DNA from 4 places in the Paenibacillus sp. FSL R7-0216 genome. Region 2 is predicted to be linked to each of the others. Evidence: predicted binding sites of a transcription regulator. Region 2 holds the regulator's gene; each other region holds the start of a gene.
What was found. The regulator Rex, encoded in region 2, represses fermentation and respiration genes when NADH is low (regulators of the CRP and FNR family bind a similar motif). The targets are predictions, from matches to a motif close to TTGTGAAATATTTCACAA.
Positions count from the first base shown of each region.

Region 1 (8,138 bases), 180 kb from region 2:
CGAGGGCATCGTTTCGGGTCATTATCTGTATGATCCATTGTACGATTGGAAAATCGACCTGACCACCGGACAGGTTCAAGCGCCGGATACCGGCCAGGTGACGATGTTTCCGGTCAAGGTGGAAGAGGGACAGGTTTTCGTTGCCGCAGCGGTGCTGCAGCAAGCGTAGCGGGATGAACTGAAGCGCGGTGATCGAGAGGTCGCCGCGCTTTTTTTGAAAGCAAGGCAGGCTTCATATGGGGGAGGAACACAAATGTTTACGCAAAACGTGGAAGCGATCGTGGAAGCGGCCGTCAAGAAAAAAGAAAAGATGAACGAAAGTCTGCCACGGTATCTCGTGTCGGCCATGCTGGCAGGGGCGTATGTCGGGTTGGGGATCATTCTGATCTTCAGCATCGGTGGGCCGTTGGCTGCGGTCAAATCGCCATATCAGACGATGCTGATGGGGATGTCCTTTGGGCTGGCGCTGACGTTGGTTGTGTTTGCTGGCTCCGAACTGTTCACCGGCAATAATATGTTCTTTACGGCTAGTACGCTCGCGAAGCGGACAACGGTTGGCGATACGGCGAAGAACTGGACTCTTGTTTTTCTAGGCAACCTGGCAGGTGCGTTGGTGCTTTGTCTGTTAATCGTCGGCAGCGGTTTGTTTAAGACGGCCGCGCCGGAGCATTTGATCTTTGCCGCTTCCGCCAAGAAGATGGGGGCTCCGGTGACAGAGCTGTTCTTTCGCGGGATTCTGTGCAACTGGCTTGTTTGCTTGGCACTTTGGATGGCGAACCGGGCCAAGGAGGATATCGCCAAGCTCGTCTTGATCTGGTGGTGCCTCTATGCGTTTATCGCGAGCGGGTACGAGCATAGCGTGGCCAATATGACTTTGCTCAGCTTGTCGCTGCTGCTACCGAATCATCCGGATACGATTACGGTCGCTGGATGGTTGCACAACATGGTGCCGGTTACACTAGGCAATATGGTTGGCGGCGCCGTGTTTGTCGGTATGGCATATTGGTTCATTTCGCCTGTGCGCAAGAAGGCGTAGGACATAACAGGAGCTGAGAATGGTCCCCCAAGTTCGTCTATCATAGACAAGGCTTGGGGGATTTGCTTTGTTTATATGAAGAAGAGCAAAGCAAAAAACCGTCCAACCAAAGAAGGGACGGTTCGATACGCTAGCACTAGCGTCTATTGGTGATGAAGCTGCGGGCAATTAGATACGGCAAATTTCGTTCGGGCATAGCTCGCAGTGACAAATATCCTGCAGCATCACGAGGTCTTTGATCACGATCATGCCGTTCTCGTACTCCAGCGCGTCTTTCTTGCGCAGATCGCTCAGCATGCGGTTGACGCTCTCGCGCGTTGCTCCGATCATGTTGGACAAGTCGGTGTGAGTGATCTTCTTGTTGATCAGAATCGTGTCTCCATGTTGTTCGCCATACGTATTGCTAAGGCGAATCAGTGTCGAGCACAATGCGCCTGGTTTGCCGTACATCATCAAATCACGGAATTTCGTCTGGGTCAAACGGTGATGGATTCCCATCCATTTCATGAAATCGATGGCGAAATCGCAATGCTGGCAGATCATGATTTCCAGATCCTTTTGCTCGATGACGCCTATTTCGCAGTCTTCGATGACTTCGGCGGTGAAGCTGTGCTTCGTGCTGAAGAACGGATCGGCCTGACCGACCATGTCGCCACGACCATACATGTAAAGGATCAATTCCTTGCCTTCATCTGTCGATTTGGTCAACTTCACGCGGCCGCGCTTGATGTAGAACAGTTTATCGGAAAAGTCACCTTCCCAGAACAAATGCGTCCCCTCGGGATATGCTTTGTCTTTCATCGTAACGAGAAGGCGATTGAAGTTTTGCTCTGTAAAACAGCTCGTATTACCGCGGGGCAGGGTGGCATTTAAAATTTCACTCATCATCGATTTCCCCTTTGTACTCCAAATTTTTCTGAAAATTTTAAATTAATTATATAACGTTTTTTCGGTTTTTTGGGGGCCGTAAAGCCTGAAAAAGTGTCGAAATTTCAACATTGTGAGAAAATTCACTTTGTCAGATGATAGAAATGCGCTATGTAATGCGCACAATAACAGGCTTGGGCTTACAAAAATCAATTCAAAATTTTCACACAATGTAAAGTATATATGAAAATAAAATCATGGCAAGTGAAAACTTTCAACTTTTTTAAAGTATGTGAAATAATTCACTATACAAAGACCATCCCCTGTGCTATGATCAAGACATAAAGAGAAGCACACAAGCTTCATAAGGGTTAGCTTGCAAGTGAAAATTTTCACTAGACATTGATCACCCGTACCTGCAGGCAAAATCCTTAAACCACTTAGGAGGATGAGAGAGATGGCCGTTAAAAACGAAGTGGCTCCAAAAGCACAGGCAACCGCGCAAGATTACATTCAAACTTTGATCGACAAGGCGAAGAAAGCATCCGAAGCCTTCATGAGCATGGATCAAGAGCAAATCGACAACATCGTGCAAGCCATGGCTTTGGCGGGGCTCGACAAACACATGCATCTCGCGAAACTGGCGATTGAAGAAACGGGCCGTGGGGTGTACGAGGACAAAATCATCAAAAACATGTTTGCGACGGAGTACATCTGGCATAGCATCAAGTACGATAAAACGGTAGGCGTAATCGAAGATAGTCCTTACGACAACTTCCAAAAAATCGCCGAACCCGTGGGAATCATCATGGGGATTACCCCGGTGACAAACCCAACGTCAACCACCATCTTTAAATCTCTGATCGCCATCAAAACACGTAACCCGATCATTTTCGGTTTCCATCCATCCGCTCAAGCCTGCAGTACGGAAGCCGCTAAAATATTGCTCGAAGCTGCCGTTAAACACGGCGCACCGGCCGATTGCATCCAGTGGATCGAAAATCCTTCCATGGATCGCACGAACGCTCTGATGAATCACCATGACATCGCCTGCATCTTGGCTACCGGCGGATCCGCAATGGTTAAAGCCGCTTACAGCTGCGGCAAACCGGCACTGGGTGTTGGCCCTGGTAACGTTCCTTGCTTCATTGAAAAGAGCGCAGACCTGGATCAAGCGGTCAACGACCTGATCCTTTCCAAAACGTTCGACAACGGCATGATTTGTGCATCCGAGCAAGCGGTCATTATTGAAGAACCGATTTTCGACCAAGTGAAGAAGAAAATGATCGCCAACGGTTGTTATTTCGTTAATAAAGATGAAGCTGCGAAGCTGACTGCAGGCGCGATCATCGCCGACAAATGTGCAGTGAATCCTTCGATCGTCGGCCAACCTGCGGTAAAAATCGCGGAAATGTGCGGTATCGACGTGCCGGCTGGAACGAAAATTCTCGTTGCTGAAATCGAAGGCGTGGGTCCGAAATTCCCGTTGTCTGCTGAGAAATTGAGCCCTGTACTCGCTTGCTACAAAGTGAAAAACGCGGAACAAGGCATCGAACGTGCTCTGGAAGTCGTTCAATTCGGCGGCATGGGTCACTCCTCGGTCATCCACTCGGATAATGAAGAAGTGATTCAAAAATTCTCGGAACGGATGCCGACTTGCCGGATCCTGGTAAATCAGCCTTCCTCGCAAGGCGGTATCGGCGACATCTACAACACGAACCTGCCGTCGCTGACGCTGGGCTGCGGATCGTATGGACGCAACTCGACTTCGTCGAACGTCACGGCTGTCAATCTGATCAACGTGAAAAGGGTGAATCGTCGTACCGTGAATATGCAATGGTTTAAAGTGCCTAACAAAATCTACTTCGAGAAGAATTCGACGCAATACCTGGCCAAAATGCCGGACATCTCCCGCGTGCTGATCGTCACTGACCCGATGATGGTGAAGCTGGGCTATGTGGAAAGAGTGGAACACTATCTGCGTCAACGCCAAACGCCGGTTGCTATCGAAGTGTTCTCGGATGTCGAACCGGATCCATCGACGACGACCGTGGAACGCGGGACCGAGTTGATGGCCAAATTCCAACCGGACTGCATTATCGCCTTGGGTGGCGGTTCGCCAATGGATGCGGCGAAAGGCATGTGGCTGTTCTACGAATATCCGGATACCGACTTCCATAACCTGAAGCAAAAATTCATGGATATTCGCAAACGGATCTACAAATACCCACGTTTGGGACAAAAAGCGAAATTTGTTGCGATTCCAACAACGTCGGGTACGGGTTCCGAAGTCACCTCGTTTGCGGTTATTACGGACAAAGTCAACGGCAACACGAAATATCCTTTGGCGGATTACGAGTTGACGCCGGACGTGGCGATCATTGACCCTGAATTTGTATACAGCTTGCCGAAGGTTGCGGTAGCCGATACCGGTATGGACGTACTGACACATGCGATCGAAGCTTACGTGTCGGTGATGGCCAACGACTTTACGGACGGCCTCGCGATCAAAGCGATCCAACTGGTGTTCGAGTGGTTGGAGAAATCCGCGCTGACCGGCGACAAACTGGCCCGCGAGAAAATGCACAACGCTTCGACCCTGGCGGGTATGGCGTTCGCGAACGCATTCCTCGGCATCAACCACAGCTTGGCGCATAAATGGGGCGGCCAATACCATACGGCGCATGGACGCACGAATGCGATCCTGATGCCGCACGTGATCCGGTACAATGCGAAGAAACCTACGAAATTCGCCGCTTGGCCGAAATACACGAACTTCGTGGCCGACGAGCGTTACGCGGAAATCGCCCGTATCCTGGGACTTCCGGCTCGCACGACGGAAGAAGGCGTAAAGAGCTTGATCAAAGCCATCCGCGACCTGAACAAAAAACTGGGCATTCCGGAAACGTTCCAAGAGCTTGGCTTCGATGCGAAGGATTTTGAATCGCGCGTCGATTACTTGGCAGATCGTGCCTTTGAAGACCAATGTACGACGGCGAATCCGAAGCTGCCGCTCGTAACTGAACTGGCTGATGTATATCGCGACGCCTTCTACGGAAGATTTGAAGAATAAGTGAACATCGCTTCGTGAAAACGTGACAAATATCACTTAATGTGATATTTGTCACAATCTTTTTATAGGACATAAGCTATGATTACATTATAAATGATCCCTCATAGAGTGATGATGGAGTGGAACCCCGGTCCGGATGGCCGGGCACAATTATTGTCTAAGTTGTGAAAAGTATCACAAATTTTAGGGATCATGAGGCGCGGGATATATCCTTCAAACCGCGACCACTATATAAAATGGAGGGAATAAAGATGTCGGTGATCGAAAAAGAAGTGCAAGAAGTGCAAAACGCATGGAGAGGCTTCAAACCGGGCAAATGGATGAATGAGGTGAATACCAAGGATTTCATCGATACGAACATCACGCCTTATGTAGGTAACGAATCTTTCTTGAAAGGCGCTACGGCTAACACGAAGGCCTTGTGGGAAATCGTATCGGGCTTGTCCAAGAAAGAAAGAGAAGCTGGCGGCGTATTGGATGTTGACGTAAACACGCCTTCGACCATTACTTCCCATGCTCCTGGATACCTTGACAAAGACAAAGAACAAATCGTTGGTGTGCAAGGCTCCGCGCCTTTCCGACGCACGATCCGTCCTAACGGCGGCATCCGGATGGTTATTACCGCTTGTAAAGCTTACGGCTTTGAGCTTCCGGAAGATATCGTGGATCTGTACACGAACGTTCGTAAAACACATAACCAAGGCGTATTTGATGCCTATACTGCAGATATGAGAAACGCTCGTCATACCGGGATTATCACCGGCTTGCCAGATGCTTACGGCCGCGGCCGCATCATTGGCGACTATCGCCGCGTAGCCCTGTACGGCGTGGACTTCCTGATCAATCAAAAGAAACAAGAGCATGCCGAACTTGATGTTGACGTGATGAGCGAAGAAGTCATTCGCCAACGCGAAGAGTTGTCCGAGCAAATCCGCGCTTTGGGCGAGTTGAAACAACTGGGTCAAATGTACGGGTTCGACATCGCTAGACCAGCAAACAATGCGAAAGAAGCTTTCCAATGGCTGTATTTCGGATACCTTGCAGCCGTTAAAGAACAAGACGGCGCTGCAATGTCCCTTGGCCGCGTATCTTCGTTCCTCGACGCTTATATCGAACGCGACCTGGCTGAAGGCGTGTTGACGGAAGAAACGGCTCAAGAGCTGGTTGACCACTTCGTCATGAAACTGCGGATCGTAAAATTCCTGAGAACTCCGGAATATAACGAATTGTACAGCGGCGACCCAACTTGGGTAACCGAATCGATCGGCGGGATGTCCGTACAAGGCGTAACCCGCGTAACAAAGAACAGCTTCCGCTTCCTGCACACGCTCTACAACCTGGGGGCTGCTCCAGAACCAAACCTGACCGTGCTCTGGTCGGATAAACTGCCGGACGCGTTCAAGAAATTCTGTGCCAAAGTATCGATCGAAACCAGTTCGATTCAATACGAAAACGACGATTTGATGCGTCCGATCTACGGCGACGACTACGGTATCGCTTGCTGCGTATCTGCAATGAGAATTGGTAAACAAATGCAATTCTTCGGCGCTCGCGCGAACTTGGCAAAATGCTTACTGTACGCGATCAACGGCGGTAAAGACGAAAGATACGGATCGCAAGTAGGTCCGGAATATCCAGCGATCACTTCCGAATATCTCGAATATGACGAAGTCATGAAACGTTTCGTTCCAATGATGGAATGGTTGGCTAAATTGTATGTAAATACGCTGAACGTCATTCACTTCATGCATGACAAATACGCTTACGAACGGATCGAAATGGCGCTTCATGATCGTGATATCCTGCGTACGATGGCTTGCGGTATCGCTGGTCTGTCGGTTGTGGCCGACTCGCTTAGCGCGATCAAATACGCGAAGGTTAAACCTGTTCGCAATGAGAATGGCATCGCCGTTGACTTCGTTACCGAAGGCGAATACCCTTGCTACGGCAACAACGACGACCGTGTTGACCAAATCGCGGTGAACTTGGTAGAAACATTCATGGGCATGATTCGCAAACACCAAACTTACCGGAACGCTTTGCCAACACAATCGATCTTGACAATTACCTCGAACGTTGTATATGGTAAGAAAACAGGTACAACGCCTGACGGACGTAAAGCCGGCGAACCGTTCGCACCAGGTGCGAACCCAATGCACGGCCGCGATAAGAAAGGTGCCTTGGCTTCCCTGAGCTCGGTAGCGAAACTGCCTTACGAGCACAGCTTGGACGGCATCTCGAACACCTTCTCGATCGTACCTAAGGCGCTGGGCAAAGACGAAGATACCCGCATCTCGAACCTCGCTTCGATGATGGGCGGATACTTCGGCAGCAACGCACATCACCTGAACGTTAACGTATTCGACCGTGAGACTTTGCTAGACGCAATGGATCATCCAGAGCAATATCCACAGCTGACGATCCGCGTATCGGGTTATGCGGTGAACTTCATCAAGTTGACTCGCGAGCAACAGCTTGATGTCATCAACCGGACGTTCCACGGCAAAATGTAAGAACCTTCTGCTGACAGGCAGCAATAATACAAGCTGAACGATAGAATGGGGAGTTAGGCCAATCGCCTTTCTCCTCATTCTTTTATCGGCCGGCTTATCATGGAAAGGGTGACGGAAGATGCTTAAAGGTCGCATACATTCATTGGAAACTTTCGGAACGGTAGATGGGCCGGGGATTCGCTTCGTCCTCTTTATGCAGGGCTGCTTGCTGCAGTGCGAGTATTGCCATAACCCGGACACCTGGAGCCTGACCGAAGGCAAGGAAATGACCGTAGAAGAAGTGCTTGCCGAAATCGAGCCGTACTTGAGTTATTACCGTTCTTCGGGCGGCGGACTGACGGTATCCGGCGGCGAAGCCACGCTGCAGGCGCCGTTCGTCACCGAATTGTTCCGGGAAGCGAAGAAACGCTGGAACCTTCATACGACGCTGGATACGAACGGATACAATGAAGGGGACAAGATTCGCGATCTGCTGGACGTGACCGATTTGGTGCTGCTGGATTTGAAGCATATCGACAACGAGAAACATATCAAGTTGACCGGCAAGCCGAATGATCGGATGTTGAAGATGGCGCACTGGTTGTCTGACCACGACCGGAAAATGTGGATCCGTCATGTTTATGTTCCCGGCATCCACGAAGATGAGCAG
Region 1 is NZ_CP150222.1:3,197,495-3,205,632, reverse strand. Features, by position in the region: gene nirD (nitrite reductase small subunit NirD) at 1-169, shown strand, start outside; gene MKZ15_RS14610 (formate/nitrite transporter family protein) at 254-1,036, shown strand; gene MKZ15_RS14605 (Crp/Fnr family transcriptional regulator) at 1,205-1,921, opposite strand; gene adhE (bifunctional acetaldehyde-CoA/alcohol dehydrogenase) at 2,361-4,976, shown strand; gene pflB (formate C-acetyltransferase) at 5,228-7,489, shown strand; gene pflA (pyruvate formate-lyase-activating protein) at 7,608-8,138, shown strand, end outside.
Region 1: adhE (bifunctional acetaldehyde-CoA/alcohol dehydrogenase) is a predicted target of Rex. The motif match lies at 2,194-2,211, and genes of this name have one in related genera.

Region 2 (8,138 bases):
CGGCCAAGTGTTGGTCTACCATGACGTCTTGAAATATACCGCGGATTACCGGGACAAACGGTTCGTCAAAACATATGCCGACCTCGGAGCACAGGTGCGTCGCGGCATATCGGAATACGTGGCCGATGTCAAAAATCGTTCGTTCCCGGCGGAAGAGCATGTCTTCCGTGCGGATCAAAGCGTGCAGGAATCCCTGGGTACGTTGTACGGTAAAGGAAAGGTGGAAGTCCGGTCATGATGACCTTTACAAATATACGACCGCTTCGTGAACAGTTGAAGGAAGCGCGGTTCACAGCGGCAAGGAATGGAAAACCAATCAAGATCGCGCTCGTGCCGACGATGGGTTTTTTGCACGAGGGGCATGCCAGCTTGCTGCGCAAAGCGCGGGCGGAGAACGACTTGGTGGTTCTAAGCATTTTCGTTAACCCGATCCAGTTCGGCCCTAATGAGGATTTTGAGCGGTATCCCCGAGATCCCGAGAAAGATCTGGCCTTGGCCGAGCGGGAGGGCGTAGATTTTGTCTTTCTACCCAGCGTTGAAGAGATGTATCCCCAACCGACGCGAACGAATATTAAGGTTGCCGATTTAACGCACGTCTTGTGCGGGGCGTCGCGTCCGGGTCATTTTGACGGCGTTACGACCGTCGTTGGCAAGCTGCTGCATATCGTGCAGCCAGACCGGGCTTATTTCGGGCAAAAAGATGCCCAACAGGTGGCGGTCATCGCGCAGATGGTGTTGGACTTGAATTTTGATGTTGAGATCGTTCCTTGTCCGATTGTGCGTGAGTCCGATGGCCTTGCCCTTAGCTCCCGAAACGTATACCTGAGTGCGGAAGAGCGGCAGGCCGCACTTGTCCTGTCTCGCAGCCTGCTGGCCGTTCAGGCTAAGGCAAATGCGGAAGCCAACGTGACCGCAGGAGAGGTGCTCGCCGAACTGCGCGATTCGATTGGAGCTGAACCGCTGGCCGTGATCGATTATGTGGAGATTGCCGATTTTCCGGGACTGTCCCCGCTGGCGGGCGGAGACCGGCTTGATGTAGCCGGACGACAGAGCGACGTGTTGATCGCGGTTGCCGTGAAATTTGGCAAGACTCGGCTGATCGATAACGTTATCTTAACGAAGAAGGTGAACGACTGATGTATAGAACGATGATGAAATCGAAAATTCACCGCGCGACGGTGACGGAAGCAAATCTGAATTACGTCGGCAGTATCACGATTGATGAGGAATTGATGGAGGCTTCTGATCTGCTAGAGAATGAGAAAGTGCAAATCGTAAACAATAACAATGGTGCCCGCCTGGAGACTTATGTGATTCCGGGGCCTCGCGGAAGCGGCGTCATTTGTTTGAACGGCGCGGCAGCACGTCTTGTGCAGCCGGGCGATAGTGTCATCATCATTTCTTACGCCCAATTGTCGGCGGAAGAGGTACGCAGCCATAAACCAACGGTTGTGTTCGTTGACGAGAACAATAAGCCGGTGGAGAAGGCGCACCAAGAACTTCACGCCATGATCCGCTAAAATAAGGTAGTTCATAAAGTCATCTTCGGACACGAAGTGGACTCAGGGGGAGGGCTCGGCGTCGAATCTTGAATTCAGCCGGGCCCTCCGTGTGCTCACGTAGCCTCCAGCTACGCTACGCACCTGGTCAACGTTGCTCGCTGATTGTATTCGATTTTTCATATACAAATTGCCGCGAATGACCCAAAAACCGTGATGTATTCGGTTTTTCATATAGATTGCGGGTCATTGCCTTCCCAACACGCAATTATGTATGATATTTCGAATACATTCCGTCAGAATCATCGAAAACGCCAAATTGTATTCGATTTTTCATATACAAATTGCCGCGAATGACCCAAAAACCGTGATGTATTCGGCTTTTCATACAGATTGCGGGTCATTGCCTTCCCAACACGCAATTATGTATGAAATTTCGAATACATTCTGTCAGAATCACCGAAGACGCCGAAATGTATTCGATTTTTCATATACAAATTGTCGCGAATGACCCAAAAACCGTGATGTATTCGGTTTTTCATACAGATTGCGGGTCATTGCCTTCCCAACACGCAATTATGTATGATATTTCGAATACATTCCGTCAGAATCATCGAAAACGCCGAAATGTATTCGATTTTTCATATACAAATCATCGCGAATGAACCAAAAACCGTAATGTATTCGGTTTTTCATACAGATTGCGGGTCATTGCCTTCCCAACACGCAATTATGTATGAAATTTCGATACATTCCGTCAGAATCACTGTTAAACGCCAAATTGTATTCGATTTTTCGCATACAATTCGCGTCTTAGTTCTTGCGGAATCGGCCACCTTGGGGAACACTGGAACATACGCCTCCAACCCCCGACCCGCTGAGGACCCCAAGCTTGCGGCATCCGCCACAGTTACCAAAGCCAGAATAAAGCCTTCAAAAAAGTGTAATTCCTCCCTGCGGGAATGAAAACGGTCCTCGAAACAAAAAATGAACGTAAGGCTCGGACTGATTTCATTTTCGTTTGGGGGGATGCGAATGATGTTTCAGCATGTGTTTGCGGAAATGAATGAGATGTTGGACGAAATCACACGGAAATATCCCTTGGCCGGTAACGCTCAAAAGCTGGAGTTGGCTAAGAAATGGAGCCTGCTTCAGCATATGAGCGACGGGATCATCGAGGAGTGGTTATGCTTCGAGGAGAAAATGGGATATTTGCGCCATGCGTTTGGGAGCCTGGCATCCAGGGAGACGCCCGATCTTCCTGAATTGGATGACCCCGTTTTTATCAAAGGGCAAGGGTATTACAAACTGCTGATGTTTCCTCAGGCATTGTCCCAATTTGAGCAGGTCATGCAGCAGTTTCCTGACAGTGTGCTCGCCCAGACCTACATGGGAATGTGCCATCTGCACCTGGAGCAAATCGACAAAGCCGCGAAGCATTTCTGGCTGGTATTGGAGAAGGCGACGAACAAACGGCTTCGTTCCATCATTTACAACGCACTCGGATGCATTGAGGCGCAAAAAGGTGTGTTTACCAAAGCAAAAGAGTACTTCAAGTTGGCTCATCACAGCGATCCGTCCTTGCCCGAGCCACTGGCCAATTTGGAGGCCTGCACGCACAGCACGGGGAAATTGCATTACAGTCCGGAACTGACTTCCTTATTGTAGGTCTCATTCCGATTGAACGCACTTATTTACGGCTTGAATCATGAAGCGATGCGAAATTCCGCTTAAAGCGGCGCATCGCTTGTTTTGTTTTTGTGATTTTTATTACAGATCCCGTTTGTATTAATTTTCAAATCGGTTATCTTCTGTTATGCTGTAAAGAGACTGGAATGAAGGGACAATTAATAGCAATGAAATACGCAGTGCTTGATTTTGAAACGACGGGTAACCAGTCCTCCGATGAAATTATTCAAGTGGGACTTGCCATTATAGAACCGGATAAGACGATATCGCAGGTGTATCGTTCCTTCGTGAAACCAGGTGTTCCGATCCCTCCTTTTATTACGGGATTGACGGGAATTGCAGAGGAAGATGTCAAGGATGCGCCGGAGCTAGACGAAGTGATGGTGGAGATGGTTCCGCTTCTAAACGACGTCGTCTTGGTCGGGCACAATGTTGCATTCGATTTTAATTTCTTGCAGAGCGCTTTGGACAAAACAGGCTATTTGCCGTTTACCGGCCGCATTCTGGATACGATGGATTTCTTGAAAATCCTGTTTCCTTCGCTTACTTCCTATCAGCTCGGGCTGGTGGCGGCGGAGTTTGAAGTGGAGCATGATCGGCCGCATCAGGCGGACAGCGATGCGCTGGCGACGGCGCTCATTTTCCTGAAATGTCTGGAGGAATGCGCGCAGTTGCCGCTGTTGACTTTGCAGCGTCTGGCCGATCTGTTTGCAGGCGAGGACAGCGATTTGGGCTGGTTTTTCGATGCGATGACGCAGGAGAAGGAACGCGAGGCGGTGCCAAGCGAAGATGGTTTCGTGTACTATCGTCAATTCGCCCTGCAGGTGGAGGATTGGCTGGACATCCAAGCGCCAAGGGACAGTTCGGATCGAAATCCGCTGGCGGATGTGACGTTCGAGCAGTTCATGGAACAGGTTCGGGAACGGCTGCGAGAGCGTTTGCCGCAGTATGAGGAGCGAGAAGCCCAGAACATGATGCTGAATGAGGTCATGCGGGCTTTCGAGGAAGACAAGCATCTGCTGGTCGAAGCCGGAACGGGGACCGGTAAATCCTTGGGATATCTCCTGCCGGCCATTTACCACAGTGTAAAGAATGAAGAGAAGGTAATGGTCAGCACTCATACCATCAACCTGCAGGAGCAGCTGCGGGAGCGCGACGTGCCGCTATTGACGGAAGTCGTGCCTTTTCCTTTCCGCGCAGCCGTATTTAAAGGAAGGCAGCATTATTTGTGCTTGCGCAAATTTGAACATAAAATGAATAGAAAAGACTTCGCAACACCTAAAGAAGAGGTGATGACGGCCGCGCAAATGGTTGTGTGGCTGACACAAACGGAAAACGGCGACGATGAAGAGTTGAATCTCGGAAACCGCGGCGGCGACTTCTGGGAGACGGTAGCCAGTGAATCGGAATCCTGCTTAGGCCGATCCTGCCCCTGGTTCCGCAAATGCTTCTATCATCGTGCCAAACACGAAGCCGGAGTAGCTGACGTGGTCATCACGAACCACTCTAAATTGTTTACGGACATTCAGGCCGGGCACCAGCTGCTACCAGGCTATGAGCGGCTGGTCATCGATGAGGCGCATCATTTGGAAGATGTGGCCGGCAAGCATCTTGGCATTCATATGAAATACTTTACGGTGGTCCATACGCTGACCCGGTTGTTTAAAGACAGCAAGACAGGGCAGCTGGCTAATCTTCGGAGCTCGATAGATGCGTCGTCCGCGGAGAAAGCTGCGGAATGGTGCGCAGTGATCGATGGCATCTACCCAGTGTTGGTGGATGTGAAAGAGAGCTGGGACAAGCTCAGCGAGCTGCTGTTCAGCTTGATGCCGGATCGCAGCGATGCGGCCCCCGGCGATCCGGGGCAATTCGTATATCGGCTGCTGCCGACCCGAAAGCCGAAGGATTGGGAGACACTGACCGCGCTCGAAAACCAGATTTACGTGGGTCTGGGCGACGTGCTTCGAAAAGGGGATCGTCTCCTGTCCGAGATTCGGGAGGAGCAGGATGATTATGCTGCGGAAAGCCTGCTTACCGATATCAGCGGCTTGTTTAAGGATTTAGCTGGAGAACGGGAATCACTGCGGTTCTTCATGAAGCTGGAAAGCGAAGACACAGTTTATTGGATGGAAGCCAACGGGAATTACCGCAGCCGCTCGCTGCAAATGTACGCGGTGCCGATTGACGTTAGCGCCCAGTTGAAGGAATTTTTCTTCGATCGGAAAAAAAGCGTCGTTATGACTTCCGCGACATTGTCAGTCGATAAGTCGTTTCAATATATGATCGAGCAGTTGGGTCTGACGGAGGCGGCGGAAGAGGAACGGTTGATTACGTCGATGTTGCCATCTCCGTTTAATTACCGGGACCAGGCACTCTTAGTCATTCCGCGTGATTTTCCGAGCGTAAAGGGCAGCGTGGGAGATGATCACTTCATTAACACGTTGGTGCAGTCGTTGGCAGATTCCGCGGTGGCTACTCAAGGCCGCATGCTGGTGCTGTTTACGTCCTACCGGATGCTGAGACAGGTGTATGACCCGCTGAAAGAGTTGCTCTCGGCGCAGGGGATCACCGTCATCGGGCAAGGGATGGACAGCGGTAGCCGTACCAAGCTGACTCGGCGCTTCCAGGGTCAAAATGCATCGGTATTGCTGGGGACGAGCAGTTTCTGGGAAGGGGTAGATATCCCCGGCGAGGCGCTGACAAGTTTAGCGATCGTGCGGCTGCCTTTTCAACCGCCGAACCATCCGCTGGTGGAAGCCAAGAGTGAGCGACTGCAGCGGGAGAAGAAAAACCCATTTATGAAGTTATCCGTCCCGCAGGCGGTTATCCGCTTCAAGCAAGGATTCGGGCGACTCGTCCGTTCCTCGCAGGATCGTGGCATCGTAATCGTTTATGATACCCGTATCCTGGAGTCTTACTATGGGAAGTATTTTTTATACTCTTTGCCCGGACCGAAGATGGAGCATATGCCGATGAATCAAATGGTACCTCGCATCTCGGAATGGTTGAATCCCGAAGCCTAAACCGCTTTATTGATCGCATTGAAGAATAGGGGGAAACGAAGCATGAAGTCAGAAAAAATTTCGGACGCCGTCGTCCGCAGACTGCCGGTTTACCTGCGTTTCTTGAACGAACTCAGCCGCAGGGAGGTCCCCACGGTCTCCTCGCAGGAGCTGGGCCAGAAGTTGGATCTGAATCCCGCGCAAATCCGCAAGGATTTAGCGTATTTCGGCGATTTTGGTCGGAAGGGGATCGGCTATGACGTGGCTTACCTAATCGAGAAGATTCAACAGATTCTCAACTTGGACCAGCAAATTAACGTGGCGTTAGTCGGTGCCGGTAATCTAGGGCAAGCCCTTTCGAATTATAATGCTTATTTGAAGGATAATATGAAAATCGTCGCCGTGTTCGACGCATCGCCAGCAAAGATCGGTACCCAAATCAACAACATCACGATTCAACCGATTGAGGAGCTGGTAGCTACGGTACGAGCGAATAATATCCGTATTGGGATCATAACGGTACCTGACACAGAAGCCCAGCGCGTGGCAGACGAGCTGGTTGCGGCCGGGATCGGAGCCATCTTGAACTTCGCGCCAACGATTCTCAAGGTGCCGTCGGAAGTGCGGATTCATGCGGCCGATTTCACTACAGACCTGCTTAGCTTGGCATATTATCTGGAGGATGGAAAGGAACAAGCCAACGTATGAGTCGTAAATGGTTAATTAAGAACGGGACGTTTGCCGTACTGGAGACCAATCGCCCCGTGATTCATGGATATATGCTTGTTGAAGGCGATTCGATCACCTATATCGGAGAAGAGCGCCCGGAAGGCGTGGAAGGCGCCGAAACGTTTGACGGCAAAGGCTTGTTATTTTTGCCGGGACTGATTAATACCCATGGTCATGCGGCGATGTCGCTGTTGCGCGGTTATGGGGATGACATGGTACTGCAAACCTGGCTGCAGGAGAAAATGTGGCCGATGGAAGCCAAGTTTACCGCTGCTGACGTTTATGCCGGAACGGCGCTGTCCGTACTGGAAATGCTTAAAGGCGGTACGACCACGTTCTTGGATATGTACGATCAGATGGACGAAGTCGCCAAGGTTGTCGAGGAATCCGGCATTCGCGCCGTGCTGATGCGCGGAGCGATCGGGCTATGCTCGCCGGAAGAGCAGGATCAGAAGCTTAAAGAAGCGATCGCGTTTGCCCAGAATTGGCACGGTAAAGCGGAAGGACGCATCACGACGATGATGTCGCCTCATGCGCCATATACCTGTCCGCCGGCTTTCATCGAGAAGTTCGTACAAGCCGCCCACGATCTCGATCTACCGATGCATACGCATATGTCGGAGACACGCGCCGAGGTGGAGCAGAACGTGAACGATTACGGCGTTCGCCCGGTAGAGCACCTACGGAAGCTGGGCATGTTCTCCCGCCCGACGCTGCTCGCCCATGCCGTACATTTGACGGACGAGGAAATCGAGGTCTTGGCTTCTCATGGCGTTACCGTCTCTCATAATCCGGGTAGCAACTTAAAGTTGGCCAGCGGCGTTGCCAGAGTACCGGAGCTCCTGAAGAAGGGAGTCGTGGTATCGCTGGGTACTGACGGTGCAGCCAGCAACAATAACCTGGACATGCTGGAGGAGATTCGTTTGGCCGCGCTGATTCATAAAGGCGTATCCGGGGATCCGACGGCGATTCCGGCTCTAGAAGCACTCAAGATGGGGACGGAGTACGGCGCGAAGTCGGTCTTCTTGCCGAACACCGGGAAGCTTGCGGCTGGCATGAAGGCGGATTTCATCGCCTTGAACACGGAGCAGGCTCATTTTCTGCCGCGAACGGATTTCATCTCGCACACCGTGTATTCTGCTGGACCAAAAGACGTGGAGCACGTTTGGGTGAATGGCAAACAGGTCGTCAAACACGGGGCTTGCCTGACGCTTGATGA
Region 2 is NZ_CP150222.1:3,019,910-3,028,047, reverse strand. Features, by position in the region: gene panB (3-methyl-2-oxobutanoate hydroxymethyltransferase) at 1-238, shown strand, start outside; gene panC (pantoate--beta-alanine ligase) at 235-1,137, shown strand; gene panD (aspartate 1-decarboxylase) at 1,137-1,520, shown strand; gene MKZ15_RS13680 (tetratricopeptide repeat protein) at 2,535-3,167, shown strand; gene dinG (ATP-dependent DNA helicase DinG) at 3,356-6,211, shown strand; gene MKZ15_RS13670 (redox-sensing transcriptional repressor Rex) at 6,230-6,898, shown strand; gene MKZ15_RS13665 (amidohydrolase) at 6,895-8,138, shown strand, end outside.

Region 3 (8,138 bases), 1.7 Mb from region 2:
AACCTTGCTGCATAAAAAAACGGCGACGCCGGTTTCCCTAGCATCGCCGCCTACTCTCAGTATGTGTCTTACTCCTCCGGACAATCCAACCGGTACAGATTGCGGTACCGCGGCTCACGAGCCAGCAGCTCCGCATGGCTGCCGCGCATGACGACCCGTCCATGCTCCATGAACACGATCTCGTCCATCCGTTCAGCGCCGACGAGGTGATGCGTTACCCAGATCAGCGACTTGCCTTGCGTCGTGCGGAAGATCGTCGCCAGCAGCTCGCGTTCGGTGCGCGGATCGAGACCGACCGTCGGCTCATCGAGGATGAGCACCGGCGTATCCTGCAGGAGGATCCGCGCCAGGGCCACGCGCTGCCGTTCGCCGCCGGAGAACCGCCGACCCGTTTCACGCATCGGCGTGTTCATCCCCCGCGGCAGCGATGCAACCAGCGGGCCGAGCTGCGCCGCCTGCGCGGCCCGGCCGATCTCCTCGTCCGTCGCCGCCGGACGGCCGAGCCGAATGTTGTTCGCCACCGTCGTGTCGAACAGGTGGGGGCTTTGGTTCAGGACGGAGATCACCTCCGGCATCCGGTCGCCGTAGGCGGCGGCTGGGATACCGTTGATCTGCACCGTCCCGTGGCTAGGGGCAAGCGCGCCTTGGATCAGCTTCAGCAGCGTCGACTTGCCGGCGCCGCTGCGGCCGATCACCATCACCCGCTTGCCCTGCGGAAGATCCAGCGAGACGCCGTCTACCGAATCGGCGTCTTCCGCCGCGTAGGCGAAGCGGACGTCCCGCAGCCGAACGTCAGCGGTGCGCGAGACGGCATCGCCCGCCGCAGCGGGCACCGCATCGCCAGGCGCGCTGACGCTGGCACCCTCGCCCGAGATCCGGGCGAGCCGGTCCAGCGACACGCGGTACTGCGGCGTGCGCTCCACCGCTTCGGACACGGGCAGAAACGCGTCCGACAGCGGGAACACGATCAACACGAACGCCGCGATCAGCGTGGCGTCGATCCGTCCGGCTGCCGTTTCGCCGCCGGCCCAGTATACCATCGAGATCACGACGAGGCCGACGACGAGATGACCGATGAAGCTGCGCCAGCGGGCCCAAGCCCGCAGTTTACGGTCCTTGCGAGCCACCGCAGCCTCATCTTGCTCATACGACGCGAGGAATTCCGCCGTCCGACCGCTGATCACCCAATCGCCGATCCCCATCACGGCATCGGTCAACTTCTGGTACAGCCCGTTCCGCTCGCGCTTAACCTCCTCGTTTGTCCGCCGCGTTAACCGCAATGAGAGGTAAGGAAGCACCGCGACAAGCACGAAAATGTACGCTGCCAACAACAGCGCAAACGCGACGTCGAACACGCCCATGGCAATCACTGCTGCGGCATACAAGATCAGCGCCACAACGCTAGGGAACACAGTGCGGATATACACGTTTTGCAGCTGCTCGATATCATCGGCAAGGGCGCCAAGAATATCCCCCGTCCGAAAACGGGAGCGGATGAACAACGCTTGCGGTTCCAGCACGCGATAGAGGCGCACGCGCATTTTCGCCAAGATTCGCAGCACGGTATCATGACCAACCAGCCGTTCGACATAATGGATCACTGCCCGACTGATTCCGAACGTGCGCACGCCGACGATCGGTACATATACAAGCAATATATTATAAGGCTGCATCGCCGACTTGGAGATCAAGAAGCCGGAAGTAAACATCAGCATCCCGGCAGAAAGCAGCGTGAGCACGCCCAGAATAAGATATAAGCTAAACCTACCGCGATACCATCGAAAATAGGGCCGAATCCAGGATTCCTGCTTCATACGATCTCCCCCCGCTGCGCCGATGCCAACCGATAATACGCTCCCCGCTTGGCCATCAGCTCGGTATGCGTCCCCGCTTCCGCCACTCGGCCCTGCTCCATCACCACGATGCGGTCCATTTCACGCATCCAGTGCAGCCGATGGGTCGCGAGGAGGACCAACTTCCCCTCAAACAGAGGCAGCATCGTATTCTTAAGTTCATATTCCGTCTCGATATCCAAATGCGCCGTAGGTTCGTCGAGCAGAATGATAGGCCGCCGGCTGAGCAAGGCCCGGGCGAGCGCCACGCGCTGTTCCTGGCCGCCGCTCAACGGCCGGCCGCCGCCGCCAATAAGCTCGTTGAGCCCGCCCGGCAAGCCGCGAATGAGCCCGTCCAATCCGGCCGCCGTTGCCGCGCGCTCCACCTCTTCCCGCGTCGCTTCCGGCGCGTTAAAGCGGATATTGTCCGCCAATGATCCGCTGAAAATATACGGGTTCTGAGGGATATAAGTGATCTGCTCCCGCCAGCCCGACGACGTCAAATCGCCCAGCTCCGTTCCGTTCAGCGCGAACCGGCCCGAGGTCGGCCGCAAGAAGCCGCCGAGCACGTCGATCAACGTTGATTTACCGGCACCACTCTCGCCGATAATCCCAATGGTGCCCATGCCGCCCAGCGTCAGGTTCACCTCCGTCAACGACGGATGGGCTTCCTCCTCGTGGATCACCCCAACCCCACGCAAACTCAGCGTGCTCTCCGGTGTCCAGGTCCAGACCGTTTCCGCCGGAACCGGCGCGGCCTTAGCCGCCTCTTCGTCCACCGCGGCGATGATCTCATTCATCGCTTCCCCGGCGGCTTTGCCGTCCTGCGTCGCGTGGAAATCGGCACCGACCATCCGCACCGGCAAGAAATATTCCGGCGCCAGAATCAGCACGGTTAATGCCGGTAGCAGCACCATATCGCCATCAACCAACCGCAGTCCCAAGCTGACTGCCACCGAAGCGACCGATAACATCGTAATGAAATCCAAGGCAAATGAGGACAAGAATGCCACCCGCAGCGTTCGCATCGTTGCCGACCGATAGGAGTCGCTAACCCGCTCGATCGAAGTCACATGCGCTTTGCTGCGCCCTAAGAATTTCAACGTTTCCAGCCCGCGCAGCGAATCAACGAAATGATTCGATAAGGTGCGATAGGATTTCAACTGACGTTCGGTTTGCTTGCGCGCCGCAAGCCCGATCAGGATCATAAAGGCGATTAGGATCGGCATTGTCAGCGTCAGAATAATCCCGGAAGCCAGATCCAACTTGTAAACATAGGCCAAAATCAGAACCGGCGTTAAACCCGTTGCCAGCATGCGCGGAATAAACAACTCCAGATAATTACGATATTTCGTCACGCCTTCCAAGACGAGAGTTACCAAATTTCCGGTTCCTTCCGTTCCGGCAAACCGCGGCCCCAACTGGAACAACTTCTCCAGTACCCGCTCCCGCAGGGTACGACCCGTCTCCTCGGCAAAAGCGTACGCCGTTCTCTGCTGCAGCATGCCACAGACCTGCCGCACGATAAAAGCAAGCAGGAACAAACCGGCCCCGCCGGCTTGCTCCTGCAGCTTGGCCCCGGCAAACAGAGCGGAGACGATCTCCGCCAACCATTTGGCCTGCCAGATGATTGCAAAGCTTTGAACCAGGGTCAGCAAGGCCATGAACCCCATGACCTGCTTGATCCCCGTGATTTTCATTAATCCGCGTCCCATTAATATTCCAAATGCTCCTTCTCGTGTACGCGTTTATGGAAGACGAAATAACTCCAAATTTGATAACCCAGCACGAACGGTAGCAGGCTTAACGCCACGATGGTCATGACCTTCAGGGAGTAGTGCCCGGAGGCCGCGTTATCGATCGTTAAGGAGAAGGCATCGCTGATCGAGCTGACCATGACCCGTGGGAACAAGCCGACAAATACCGCAGCGATCGACAACACGATCATCGCGCCCGTCATCCCAAACGCCCAGCCGTCTCTTTGTTTACGGATGAACCAGCCAGCCAGCACGAAGGCGGCGACGCCCAGGACCGCTACTAAGCTGATCAACACACCGCGCACTTCAAACACGTCGGTTTCGAAGTACGTCATCACGCCGAAGATCACAAACAGGGCGGCGAGCGGAATGAGCAGCTTATGAGCTAGCTTGCGGGCCCGTTCCTGCAAGCTCCCGGTTGTCCGCAAGGAAGCGAATAGCAGCCCATGCACGAGGCAAAGCATCACGACCGTAATGCCGCCAACCAAGGTATACAGGTTAACCATATCGAACAATCCGGCTTTCATTTCCATGTCTTCGCCGATCGGCAACCCTTTCAGCAAGCCGGAGAATACGACGCCCAGCAGGAACGGAGGCAGCAGGCTTCCGATGAAAACCGCCCAGTCCCAAGTCCCCTTCCATTTCCCGCTATCCACTTTACCGCGGAACTCAAAGGCAACGCCCCGCGCAATCAAGGCAAGCAGCAATACGACCAGCGGAGTATAATATCCGCTAAACAAAGTGGCGTACCAGTTCGGGAAAGCGGCAAACATTGCGCCGCCGGCCGTCAACAGCCAAACCTCGTTCGCATCCCAGAACGGTCCGATCGAATTGATCAGGACGCGTCGTTCCATATCATTTTTAGCCAAAAACTTGGTACTCATCCCCACCCCGAAGTCAAAACCTTCCAGGAAGAAGAAACCGATAAACAACACCGCGACAAGGACAAACCAGAGCTCATTAAGAGACAGCATGATATCCCTCCTTACCGAATGGATCCGCCGAATGATCCGCGCCGTCTCCCGTTTCGTCATTCGGTCCCTTCTTGATGACTTTCACGAACAGGTAAACCAACACGGCACCGAGCACCGAATAGATCGCTGTAAAGGCTATCAGCGAGAACAGGATCTGTCCGCCCGTTACGCTTGGCGAAACGCTGTCTTTCGTCTGCATTAGCCCAAATACCGTCCACGGCTGACGTCCGAATTCCGTCATGATCCAGCCGGAAGTGTTCGCGATAAACGGCAATGAAATCGACCACAACATAAAGCGGTAAAACCAGGTGTTCGGATTATCGAGCTTTTTGCGCCAAGCCAGATACGCGCCGTACAACCCAAGCACGATCATCAAGCAGCCGGCGGCGATCATGATCCGGAAGCTCCAGAAGGTCGTCCGAACAGGGGGAATGTAGTCCCCAGGACCGTAAGCTTGCTCGTATTCGGCTTGCAGCTCGTGCATGCCTTTGACCTCGCCGGAGAACTTGCTGTAGGACAGGAAGCTCAGCAGGTAAGGAATTTTGATTTCAAAATTGTTCTTGCCATCGTTCGAATCGATATGGGCATACAACGTCCAAGGCGCAGGGTCGCCCGACTTGCCCCAAAGGCCTTCAGAGGCGGCCATTTTCATCGGCTGCGTCTTGACCAAATATTGCGCTTGTTGGTGACCGAACAACGCCGTCCCAAACGAAGCGATCAATGCGACGATGATGCCGATCGTAAACGATTTTTTGAAGAAGGCGGTATCCTGACGTCTTAACATTTTATACGCACTGACCCCGGCGATCAGGAAAGCCCCAGTGGCAAAAGCGCCCAGAACCGTGTGCGGGAACTCCACCAGCAATTGTCCATTGGTGACCAATGCGAAGAAATCGTTCATCTCCGCACGTCCATTATTCACCTCAAAACCGACCGGATGCTGCATAAACGAGTTGGCGGCCAGAATCCAAAGCGCCGAAACCGTCGTTCCCAAAGCGACCAGCCAGATGCACAGCAGATGGACCTTCTTGGATAAACGGTCCCAACCGAAAATCCAAAGTCCGATAAACGTCGATTCCATAAAGAAAGCAAACAGCGCTTCGATCGCCAGCGGCGCACCGAAAACGTCCCCGACGAACCGGGAATAATCCGACCAGTTCATGCCGAACTGGAATTCCTGAAGAATCCCCGTCACGACCCCTACCGCAAAATTGATAAGGAACAGTTTCCCCCAGAACTTCGCCATCCGTTTGTATTCTTCTTTCCCCTTGGCAACGTACATGGTTTCCATGATCGCGATGAGCAGCACCAGACCGATGGATACCGGGACGAAGAAGAAATGGAAAATCGTTGTCACTGCAAACTGAAGGCGAGCAAGCACAATCGGATCCAGCATTTCTTTTCCCTACTTTCTAATGATTATTATCTAATGTGAATTCTATCACCGGATGATGAAAACGAACGGACAAAAAATAATAATTTTGTGACAGAAATCACATGAGAAATGTCACAATTGCTATTTTTGCGAAAAAAACCGCATCAGATCAACGTTTTTTGGTAGTTGCTGAATTTTGACATTCCTGTGAAATGGCTTTCTTTTGCCCATCGAGCAGGTGTCTCACCGCTAAAATCGGGTGATGCCATAACATCCGCGGTCCGGCAAAAGCCATCACCCTGCGGATTTGCTCCCGCTGGATGGCCGCATAGCAGTGCACGGGGCATGCCAAGCAGGTTGTCTTGCCTTCCCCGAACCGGCAGCGGTCCAGCCGCTGCTCGGCATATCGGTGAAGCTCGGCGCATTCAGCGCATAAAGAGGTTGCTTCAACACGGGCGGCACGCGGTTGCCGCAGGTCGGCCTGCCCGTTGGCACCGTGCATTTTACGGCAATACAACGCTATCATCAGGGCCACGGTTGTCTTTTCGCGACGAATCCGCGGCCCGCTGGCGTTAGTTGCCATTTGGCGCTCCCTCCTTTTCCGTAACACGCATCCGGAAGGCCATCCTCCAACCCAACCATGCCCCTGCGATCATCAGGACGCCATAGGCAACAACCCCAAATGGAATGATCGTTGCCAGCCAGTGCAGCAAGCCGAACCCGCCCAGCAGCAGCATGAGCCCCATGATGACGAAAGTTTGATTTTGTTGCCCCGCCGCTTCGAACGGCTCCGAGAAAGGGAGACCCTTGCGTAGGGATAGAAAACAAAGTATGGCGAAACATTGCATCGCCAGTCCTGCTACGATCAGGTCCGGCAGAATGGAAACTCCGAACAACACTGCGAATATCGCAGCCTCCACCAAGTACAAGGGCAACATCAACCGGACCAGGCAGGCCTTCAAAGCCCCCTTGTAGATCGGCGCTTCACCGGAAATCGGGGCCGTCTGGTAGATCCAGGCCGCCTTATATCGGCTTGAGTAGCGCAGCATCATGATGATCGTGGGCAGCATGATACCGCTAAAATAAATGAACAAATACATCCGGGTGCCCGATATCCCCTCCAACCCTTGATTCAGCCCATTCGAGAACAAGAAGATAAAGGGAAACACGATCGCAAAGCCCAAGGAAGGGTATACCTTCAACTTAAATTCCCGCTCTGTGCCCATCAATGACCAGGCAAATCGAAAAAATGCGCTTTCCTGCGGCGTAGAGCAAAGAAGATCCGCTATTCGGCGCAGCGCCTTCCCCGAACCCTTCGTGACCTTGGCACTAGGCTCCGCCAGCTTCTGCAGGTTTCGCTCCAGCGCCGGCATCAGCTTCAGGTACAGCAGAAAGGCCGCCAACGGAACAAGGATGGACAATCCCGCCAGCCCGGCATAGCTTAAACCTCCCCCCGGATGCAGCACCGTTTGAAAGGAGGCACCGACCCATACCGGAGGCAGCAGGTACTGCCACCACGCCGGCTTAAAGACAACATCCATAGCCGTAAAATCAAATAGTCGGACCAACACCTGATACCCCACCGCAATGGTGATTGTCATGCCGATCTGCACGTAATTGATCATATCTTTCAGCTTCTCGCCGTCAAAAAAGCGCAAGACAACCAAATATAGCAGCGCGGTCAGCACCACGATCAGCAAGTCCATCAGGATCAGTTCCAGCAGCATCAAGGCAAAGAAACCGATCCCCTGCCGAAACAGTCCGACCACCAGCGGAATAATTGCGATCGCTCCGGTCAGAAAAAACAAATAAATAAAAATATGTACTGTCTTCGCCATCGTAATCGTGCGGCGGTTTACCGGCTTGGTCGCCAGGATACTCCGATCCCGGATGTCCAGCAGCACCGAGGAGAAATCGGAAATCATCGCGGTCATGACCATAAACATCATAATGCCGAACAGGATGCTCATCTGAAACAGCAAATTGTCCCCCATCAATACAAACATCGAGCTGAGTCCGCCAAAAATAACGTATAACCAAAGCGAACGCAAGAACTGATTCCCGTCCTCGGCTTCGGCTTGCTGCTTCTTCCTCGATTTATTCACCATCGTTGGCACTCTTCTAGCGTCCATCGTCAGCTTGACCTGAAGAATTCGTCGCATCACGGGGTAGTCCACGCCCATTTTCACGAATAATCCGC
Region 3 is NZ_CP150222.1:4,765,195-4,773,332, forward strand. Features, by position in the region: gene cydC (thiol reductant ABC exporter subunit CydC) at 69-1,814, opposite strand; gene cydD (thiol reductant ABC exporter subunit CydD) at 1,811-3,547, opposite strand; gene cydB (cytochrome d ubiquinol oxidase subunit II) at 3,547-4,563, opposite strand; gene MKZ15_RS21940 (cytochrome ubiquinol oxidase subunit I) at 4,550-5,956, opposite strand; gene MKZ15_RS21945 (nitrous oxide-stimulated promoter family protein) at 6,108-6,521, opposite strand; gene MKZ15_RS21950 (hypothetical protein) at 6,511-8,138, opposite strand, start outside.
Region 3: MKZ15_RS21940 (cytochrome ubiquinol oxidase subunit I) is a predicted target of Rex. The motif match lies at 6,045-6,062, and genes of this name have one in related genera.

Region 4 (8,138 bases), 2.2 Mb from region 2:
AGCGCTTTTACACCACGCAATGCATTCCGGATTTCCTCCGCCGGGAAGGGTCGGATGACGTTCGGCCGGATGATCCCCGCCTTAACTCCCTGCGCCCGCAGCTTATCAACGATCGTTTTGGCCGTTTCCGCCGCGGAATTCAACAGGAACAAGGCGACCTCCGCATCCTCCATCCGATACAAATCGAGCACGTTGTATTCGCGCCCCGAAAGGGCCTTATATTCAGCGGCGATTTGTTGATACACTTCGCCGGCTCGCTCATGTGCCAGGTGCAACTGGTAATGATTATTCAGCAGATCGTCGCCGTTCATATGCGCGCCGACCGTTATCGGCTGCGACGGGTCAGCCACGGTATCGAAGCCGGTCGGCGGCGTTTCGCCCACAAAGGCCCGGACCGCCTTGGCGTCTTTGAAATAACTCAGTCTCCGTTTCTGATGGGACGTAAAGAACCCGTCATAGGCAACGATCACGGGCAGCCGTACCTCCGGATGCTCTGACCATTTCAGCGCCATAATGTTCATGTCGTACGCGGCTTGCGGCGTACTCGCCGTCAGAATCAGCCAACCGGTATTCAGCGCGTAATACAAATCGGAGTGGTCGCCGCGAATATCGAGCGGACCGCTGATCGCGCGCGTGACCAAGTTCAACACCATCGGGAACCGTGTCCCGGACTGCACCGGCAGCTGTTCGATCATGTACATGAACCCGTTGGCACTGGTAGCATTGACAACCCGGGCTCCGCTGAGCGCCGCCCCGTAACAGATCCCCGCCGACCCATGCTCCCCGTCCGCCGCAATCAGTTTGATGTCATGCAAGCCTTGCGCCTTCTTCTGATCCAGAATCTGCGCGATCTCCGTGGACGGCGTAATCGGAAAATACCCCATCACATGGTAATTGATCTGAGCCGCCGCCATCGCCGCCGCCTCATTGCCCGATTCGAAGGCTGTCGTTTGTTCTGCCAGCGTTATTTTTGTGACTTTCTCTTCGGTTATAGACATCGATAAAGTCCTCCTTTAGGCTCTTCTGCGAGTTCTTTAAATAAAGGTTTCAACTACCTCTATTGGAATACATGCGGCACGCGGTGGTCTTCGGCATACCCGGCTTCCTCACGGCGCACGCTAAGCGAACCCGTCGGACAGATCTCCACGCATTTCAAACAGCCTTTGCAGTACTGATAATCAATCCCGCGCAAAAACATCTGCGGCCGCCCCTTCTTGTCCTCCCCGGATTCCCATACGAAGCACAGATCCGGGCAAACCGTGTCACAGTTGGCGCAATGAATGCAGCTCTCCAGGTTCAGTTCCGGCAGGAAGCCCTGTCGAGAACCGCTCAAATCCTTCAATAGGCTGTTACCCTGCGCGCGAATCACGCCGCCAGGCGCTTGCGTCTCGTAGCCGAGCAACGGCTGCGGCCGCTCGAAGCGCATTCCCGTCGCGCCTTCGGGCGGCGCGATTGTCTGGAAACGCACCTCTTGATAGCCCCGGTCGAACGTACGCAGATTGGGCTCCACCAGGTGCGGATATTTTTTCTGGAACGTATGTCGGATCACTTCGCGCATGGAATCCGGGTCGAGAAAATCGCAAATCCGGAACAACGCCCCCAGCATCGAGGTGTTCACCTTCGTATGCTCGTCGATAGCGATGCCCGTTGCGTCGACAACAGCCAACGTCCCATATGGGAACTTCAGGTCGCGCCGAATCTCCTCGAAATCACGGGTCGAGTTTACCAACACAATCCCGTCCGGTTTCAGGCCGCTTAAGACATTCACTGTCTTATGCAACGCTTCGTGGAAGACACCGATTACGTCCGGCTCCTCAATCGGGCTGTGATCGTGAATCTCTACATCCGGTTCACATAAACGGACGAAGCTCTTCACGGGAGAACCTTTCTTCTCCGAACCATAAGACGAGAAGTTTGCCCCGTTTAAGCCGAGTCCCAGTACCCCGGATTCCGCCAGCATCTTCCCAGCCAGGTTAGCTCCGAGCCCACCGATGGATTCCAGCCGAATTTCAAAAAATCCAAGCTCGTTCGTTTTGGTCAATATGCTCATTCGCCATGTCTCCTCTACGTTTAGTTGTGAAATATTTCACGAATAATAGCGAAAGAAATCTCTTGTTCGGTCAATCCGCCCACAAATGCGCATATTATGCATGGCGGCGCGTACCTGCCGCCTTCAGGCTGTCCCCCCTTCCCATATCTACGGAGAATCCCGCGGCTCCAATCCGGAGCTCAAGGCAGTGCCTGCATTGCGCAGATTCGTCTCCCGTACAGATTTTGTTGTTGTACAGGGCATATTTCTGGCGAACGAAGACAGGGGACAGGTTAGGCATGACCACATTAGCCCCAACCTTCAGCGCCAATTCTCTGCCTTCGGGGTTTAACGTGCCGAGTGCGGTCGTTGCGGGAATTAAAGCATCGGGAATGAATAGGCGAGTTAGGGCCACCATGATCAGCGTATCCTCCAAAGATCCAGCTTTCGCCTCACCAAGCGGGGTCCGATCATGAGGAATAAACGGCCCGATGCCGATCATATCCGGATTTAACGTCTTCAGATAATTCATGTCCTCCGCTAAATCCTCCGCGGTTTGGCCGGGCAGCCCGACCATGAACCCTGCACCCACCTGATAACCGATCGACTGTAGCGTCTCTAGGCACTTGCGCCGGTGATCAAAAGACATGGATGGATGCAGAAATTGATATAGCCTTCGGGAAGCGGTTTCATGACGCATCAAAAAGCGATCCGCCCCCGCTTCATACAGCAAACGGTAGGTTTCCTCCTCCCGTTCGCCAATCGACAAGGTGATAGCCGCATCCGGAAACTCCGATTTGATCTCCCGGATTAAGGCAGCCAGCAGATCGGCCGTATACCAGGGGTCCTCGCCGCTTTGGAGCACAAATGTGCGGAAACCCAGCCCATACCCTTCCCGGCAGCATTCGAGTATTTCCTCGGGACTGAGCCGGTAACGCTCAGCGTCGCGATTGCCGGCCCGCAACCCGCAATACAAGCAGTTCTGCCGGCAGTAGCTCGAAAATTCGATCAAGCCGCGCATGTACACCTTGTTCCCGTAAGCCTCTTCCCGTCTCAGACGAGCAAATCGGAAGAGCTCCCCGCGGGTTTCGACATCCATATGCCCCAGCAAATAGACGAGCTCATCCTTGGAGAGCTCTCTCCGGGCATAGAGCTTGTGCACAAGCTGTTTCATCAGTCGATCATCCCTTTTGGATAAACTGGATTATGGACCTTTGTATACCCTATGGCTGTCATGAAAAATGATGAATGAAGTAATTGTGAATATTTTCACTTTGTAAGCGTTTTAATTAATGTTCGCGAATAAGATCACCCCGGTTTCAGGATAAAGCTGCAGTCTGAGCGAAGAAATGGGCATGTCGTTGGGTTCGTTTGTTGCTTCATACTTTGTTCCGTACAATGAATAGGATCGTTAGTTCGACTGTTGTTTGATCGATGGGTGTGATTTCGGTTCGTAGATGCGTGCTACGGTTGCAGCGTCGTTGAATTTCGACATGAGGTTGATCAGAGGTGTTTTCTAAGAAGCAAGTGTGCTTAATCGAAAACGTTAGTAAATGTGTATTTAATATATTACCACGATTTCACAGTTTAGCTAGGATATTTTTTACAACCTAGTCGGAGATAAAAAAAGCATGTCCCGAGTTAACGGAACATGCTCTGAGCTTCGCTATTTCAGGACCAGTCCAGACCGGTATCCTTCGCGATCGGCTCTTCCTTGATTAAGGTATACATGGTCGCAGCTTCATCCTTACGAGTCGTTTCGACAAGTCGTTCAACGCGCACGGTCACCAGCTTCTGGCCGAATCGAACCGTGATTTCGTCGCCAACTTTAACGGTACTGCTCGGCTTGGATTCGCGCCCATTAATGAGGACTCTGCCTTGTTCGGAGACGTCCTTGGCCACCGTGCGCCGCTTAATTAACCGCGATACCTTCAGGAATTTATCAAGACGCATTATTTTACAGCTTCTTTAAGTTTGTTACCCGCTTTGAATGCTGGAACATTGGAAGCCGGGATTTCGATCGTTTTGCCGGTTTGCGGGTTGCGGCCCGTACGACCGGAGCGTTTACGAGTTTCGAACGTACCGAAGCCGATCAATTGTACTTTGTCGCCGCCAGCAAGGGCATCGGTAATTTCGCCGAGGAAACCGTTCAATACGGATTCAACGTCTTTTTTTGTCAAACCGCTTTTGCTGGAAATGTTGTTGATCAGATCTGTCTTGTTCATTAATAATGCCTCCCAATAATAAAAGAAATAGGTGATACCTTGGCACTACAGGCACTAGGCCTGTCCAGGGCCAGATGGTTATCTTTGTATGAGTATTCTTGCTTGATTTTAAAAATCCTGCACTGCTTGGAACTTTTTTTTTGTTTTTTTCGCAAAAAAACCGAAATTTAGGCCTTTTCTCCCATCATTCCCGTTCTTTCGACTTAGCCTCATCCCATAAAACGTCCATTTCTGCTAACGTGCTGTCGCCGGGGGTTTTCCCCAGTTCGCGAAGCCGTTCCTCAACGTAATGGAAGCGCGATGTGAATTTGCGAATTGTTCGAGTTAGGGCTTGCTCCGGGTCGGCCCCGATGTAACGGGCGGCATTCACGACCGAAAACAACACGTCACCCAGCTCCAGCTCTTGCGACTCAGGATCTTGCTTTTGCGCAATGGCCTCTTTCAGCTCGCGGATTTCCTCCTCCAGCTTGGACCAGACGCCGTCGATGTCCTCCCAGTCGAAACCGGCCTTGGCCGCCTTTTTCTGTAGCTTGTATGCCTTCATCAAAGCAGGCAAATCCCGCGGTACCCCGCTGATCGCCGATTGGCGTTCGGGTTCGATGCCTTTGCGCTTCTTCTCCTCGGCTTTCATCGCTTCCCAGTTGTTCAGCGCCGCCTCGGCGTCCTCCGCGCTCAAATTTCCGAACACGTGCGGATGACGGTATATCAGCTTCTCATTCAGCTCCTGGATAACGTCATACACCGTAAAAGCGCCGGTCTCCTCCTCCATCTGGGAGTGGAGCATGATTTGCAGCAGCAGATCGCCGAGCTCCTCACGCATATGGTCGGGATCGTCGTCGTCGATCGTCTCCAGCACTTCGTAGGTTTCTTCGATGAGGTTCTTGCGGATCGATTCATGCGTCTGCTCGCGGTCCCACGGACATCCCCCCGGACTGCGCAGAATCGACACGATTTCATGAAGCCGCTGAAAGCTGCGGATGCGCAAGGATTCATCCTCGCTGGCAGGCACGTAAACGAGCGACAGATTACCGTAGCCGTCGATTCGGTCTAACTCAAATAGCGGCACCCGCTCAATTCGCTCCTGATCTGTGACGCCAAGGGCATGTCCCACGACCACCGGATAATCGTCGGGCAGCAGCTCCATCAGCCCCAGCTTCACTTCCGAAGCGGTCAACTGGTCATAAACTTGCCCGATCAACGTATGCCGTCTAGGATCAATCGCCGCCCCGCCCACCTCCGAGGCATCCAACAGCAGAAAGCCCTCGATCGGATCAAAACCAAGGCGAACGAACGCCTCGTCCAAGAAGCTCTCTCCGCCAATAATGTCGAGTGGGATGCCCCTCTCTGGGCAGCGCTCCCGCAGCAGCTTGACCGTCGCTTCGGCGACCAGCGGATGTCCGGGGACGGCGTATATAATCTTCTCCCCATCTCCGCCTGCTTCGGCCCGTGCTAAAAGCCGGGTTACAATCTCCTCGTATACGGAGGGAAAATCGTCCTTCGCTTCATATACCTCATCGAACGAAGCAAAGCCGACGCCCGTTTGCTCCAGCCAATCCACGACCGGATGATCCTTCGTTCGGACGTAACGTTCTCCCGCCTCCTGCAGCCGCTTCAGGCTGCCCAAGGTCAGCCGGTCGGGATCCCCCGAGCCGAGGCCGACCACCGTAATGGTTGCGCTCATGGTGTTGCTCACTCCCTGTCCGTTCTACTTGCCGATCGATCCGCTCACTTGTAGGCTAGCGGACCCGAAAGACCTTTGAAAGCTACCTCTTACTATATCACTGCCTGGGTCGAAATAGAAATTGAGAAGCCAATCATCGGGCCGGGCCGAGCGTGGCGGCTGCCAAGCCATGCTACGGCAGCAGCCGCAGCTTCCGAAGCAGCGCCAGCAGCTTCGGGCCCACCCGCGGCAGGGCGTCCAGCTCTGCCGCGCTAAGCAGCCGCGTGCGCAGCACGGCTGCGGCGAACACGGCTGCGCCCAGCAGCACGCCGAGCAGGCTCACGGCCGCGGCTACCCCGCGGCCTGCAGGCAGCTCGGCGGCGGCGAGGCGCAGCGCCAGCACCGCGGCGGCCATCGCCAGGGCGGCCGCCGCCGGGCGCAGCACCGCGTCCCGCAGGCGCGGACGCAGCTGGACCCGGCGCAGCAGCAGCGCGGTGTTCAGCGCCGCTGCCGCGCCGTAAGCGGCGACGCCGGCGATCGCCGCGCCGGTGATGCCAAGCTGCGGCACGAGCACCGCGTTTAACGCGGTCTTGAGCAATGCCGCAGCGAGCAGGTGCAGCGCCGGGGCGCGCACGTGGCCGAGGCCCTGCAACAGGGCGCTCGTAACGGCGACCAGCGCGCCGGGCGCAGCCGTCCAGGCCACCCAAGCCAAGGTGGCCGACCCCGCCGCATCCTCGTACAGCATCACGTTGATCGGCGTAGCCAGCAGAGCCAAGCCCAGTGAGGCCGCCAGGCCGATCAACCAGAACCAGCGCAAGGCCACCTGTACCTGACGCCGAATCGCCCCTGCGTCCCCGTTCATCTGCAGCTCAGCCATCGCCGGGATAAACAACACCGACAGCGATGTCGCCAACATCGTGACCAGCTGAACCAACGGGATACCCCGGTTGTAGATGCCTACCTGGGCCATGATTCGCAATTCCTCCCCGTGGGCGGAGAGCAGCCGCGGCAACGTGAATGTATCCACCAGGCTAATCAGCGGAACCGCCAGCGAAGCGAGGCTGATCGGAAGCGCATATTTTAACAGCGTGGACACAAGCTTTCTTCGATGTCCTAATCGCGACGACATCCGACTCCCATCGGCTAACAGCGCCCCGTCCCGTTTCGGCGATAGAGCGTCTTTGCGCAAGCCCATTACTGGGCGAGTAGAAGCCCTCCGCCAATACAGCAGCATGACCGCCAACCCGGCGGCCGCACCGGCCGAGGAGCCGATGAGCGCCCCGCCGGCCAGTTCCGGCTCTCCGGCTCCCCATCGGCTTAACCCCAACAGCAGCACGATCATGACCGTTACTCGGACGGCCTGCTCGATCACCTGGGAGGCCGCCGTCGGCGTCATATTCTGGTGGCCTTGAAAATACCCCCTCAACGCCGCAGCCACCGGGACAAGCAGCAGCGCCGGCGCCGCCCCGCGAAAGGCCGGAACAAGCAGGCGACTGCCGATCAACTGCGCCAGGATCGGCGCCCCGAAATAGAGCAACAGCGCAAAAGCGAACCCCAAAACCGCCATCATGACCGCCGCAATCCGCAGTACCTCACCTTGCTCCCTTTCCAACCCCGGGGCTTGTCGTTCCGCGACGAACTTGGCAATCGCTGCCTGAAAGCCGGATGTCGTGAGCGTAATCAATAGTGTATAAAAAGGATATACCGTATTATAAATGCCAAATACGCCGTCTCCCCCGATATTTTGCAGCGGGATCTTCTGCAGCATCCCCAGCAACTTGGTGATCAAAGCTGCCGCGCTCAATATGGCCGCTCCCCTCAGCAGCTTCGAGGGCAGATTTTCCTTCGTTTCCATCATGGCAACCTACTTTGCTTCATCAATAAGCTAACAGGTTCCATTATAAGACGAAACGGGGGGTTGCCGCCATTTCTCCCCGGGCGAAACGCAAAAAACTTACACATCCCTCGTAAGCTTCGAACGGATCAAGTCCGCCCCAAACAGCGGGTGTGTGTAAGTTCCTCCATGCGCCATAATTGATATTTATGGTTCTATTGCTCCATCTGTTTCGCCAGAAAACCAGCTGCGGTCTCGGACATTTTCGATTCCAAATCGGACATTTTGACCGCATCATCCTTGTTGACCAGAACCACCGTCCCGATCGGGTCCCCGCCGGCAATAATCGGTGCGATCACGAACGAGGAGATGTTTTCCGGATGATCCTTA
Region 4 is NZ_CP150222.1:48,867-57,004, reverse strand. Features, by position in the region: gene MKZ15_RS00255 (thiamine pyrophosphate-dependent enzyme) at 1-998, opposite strand, end outside; gene MKZ15_RS00250 (2-oxoacid:acceptor oxidoreductase family protein) at 1,058-2,050, opposite strand; gene hydE ([FeFe] hydrogenase H-cluster radical SAM maturase HydE) at 2,145-3,203, opposite strand; gene MKZ15_RS00240 (RNA-binding S4 domain-containing protein) at 3,701-3,982, opposite strand; gene MKZ15_RS00235 (HU family DNA-binding protein) at 3,982-4,254, opposite strand; gene mazG (nucleoside triphosphate pyrophosphohydrolase) at 4,439-5,935, opposite strand; gene MKZ15_RS00225 (polysaccharide biosynthesis protein) at 6,108-7,772, opposite strand; gene spoVT (stage V sporulation protein T) at 7,964-8,138, opposite strand, start outside.
Region 4: hydE ([FeFe] hydrogenase H-cluster radical SAM maturase HydE) is a predicted target of Rex. The motif match lies at 3,287-3,304, and genes of this name have one in related genera.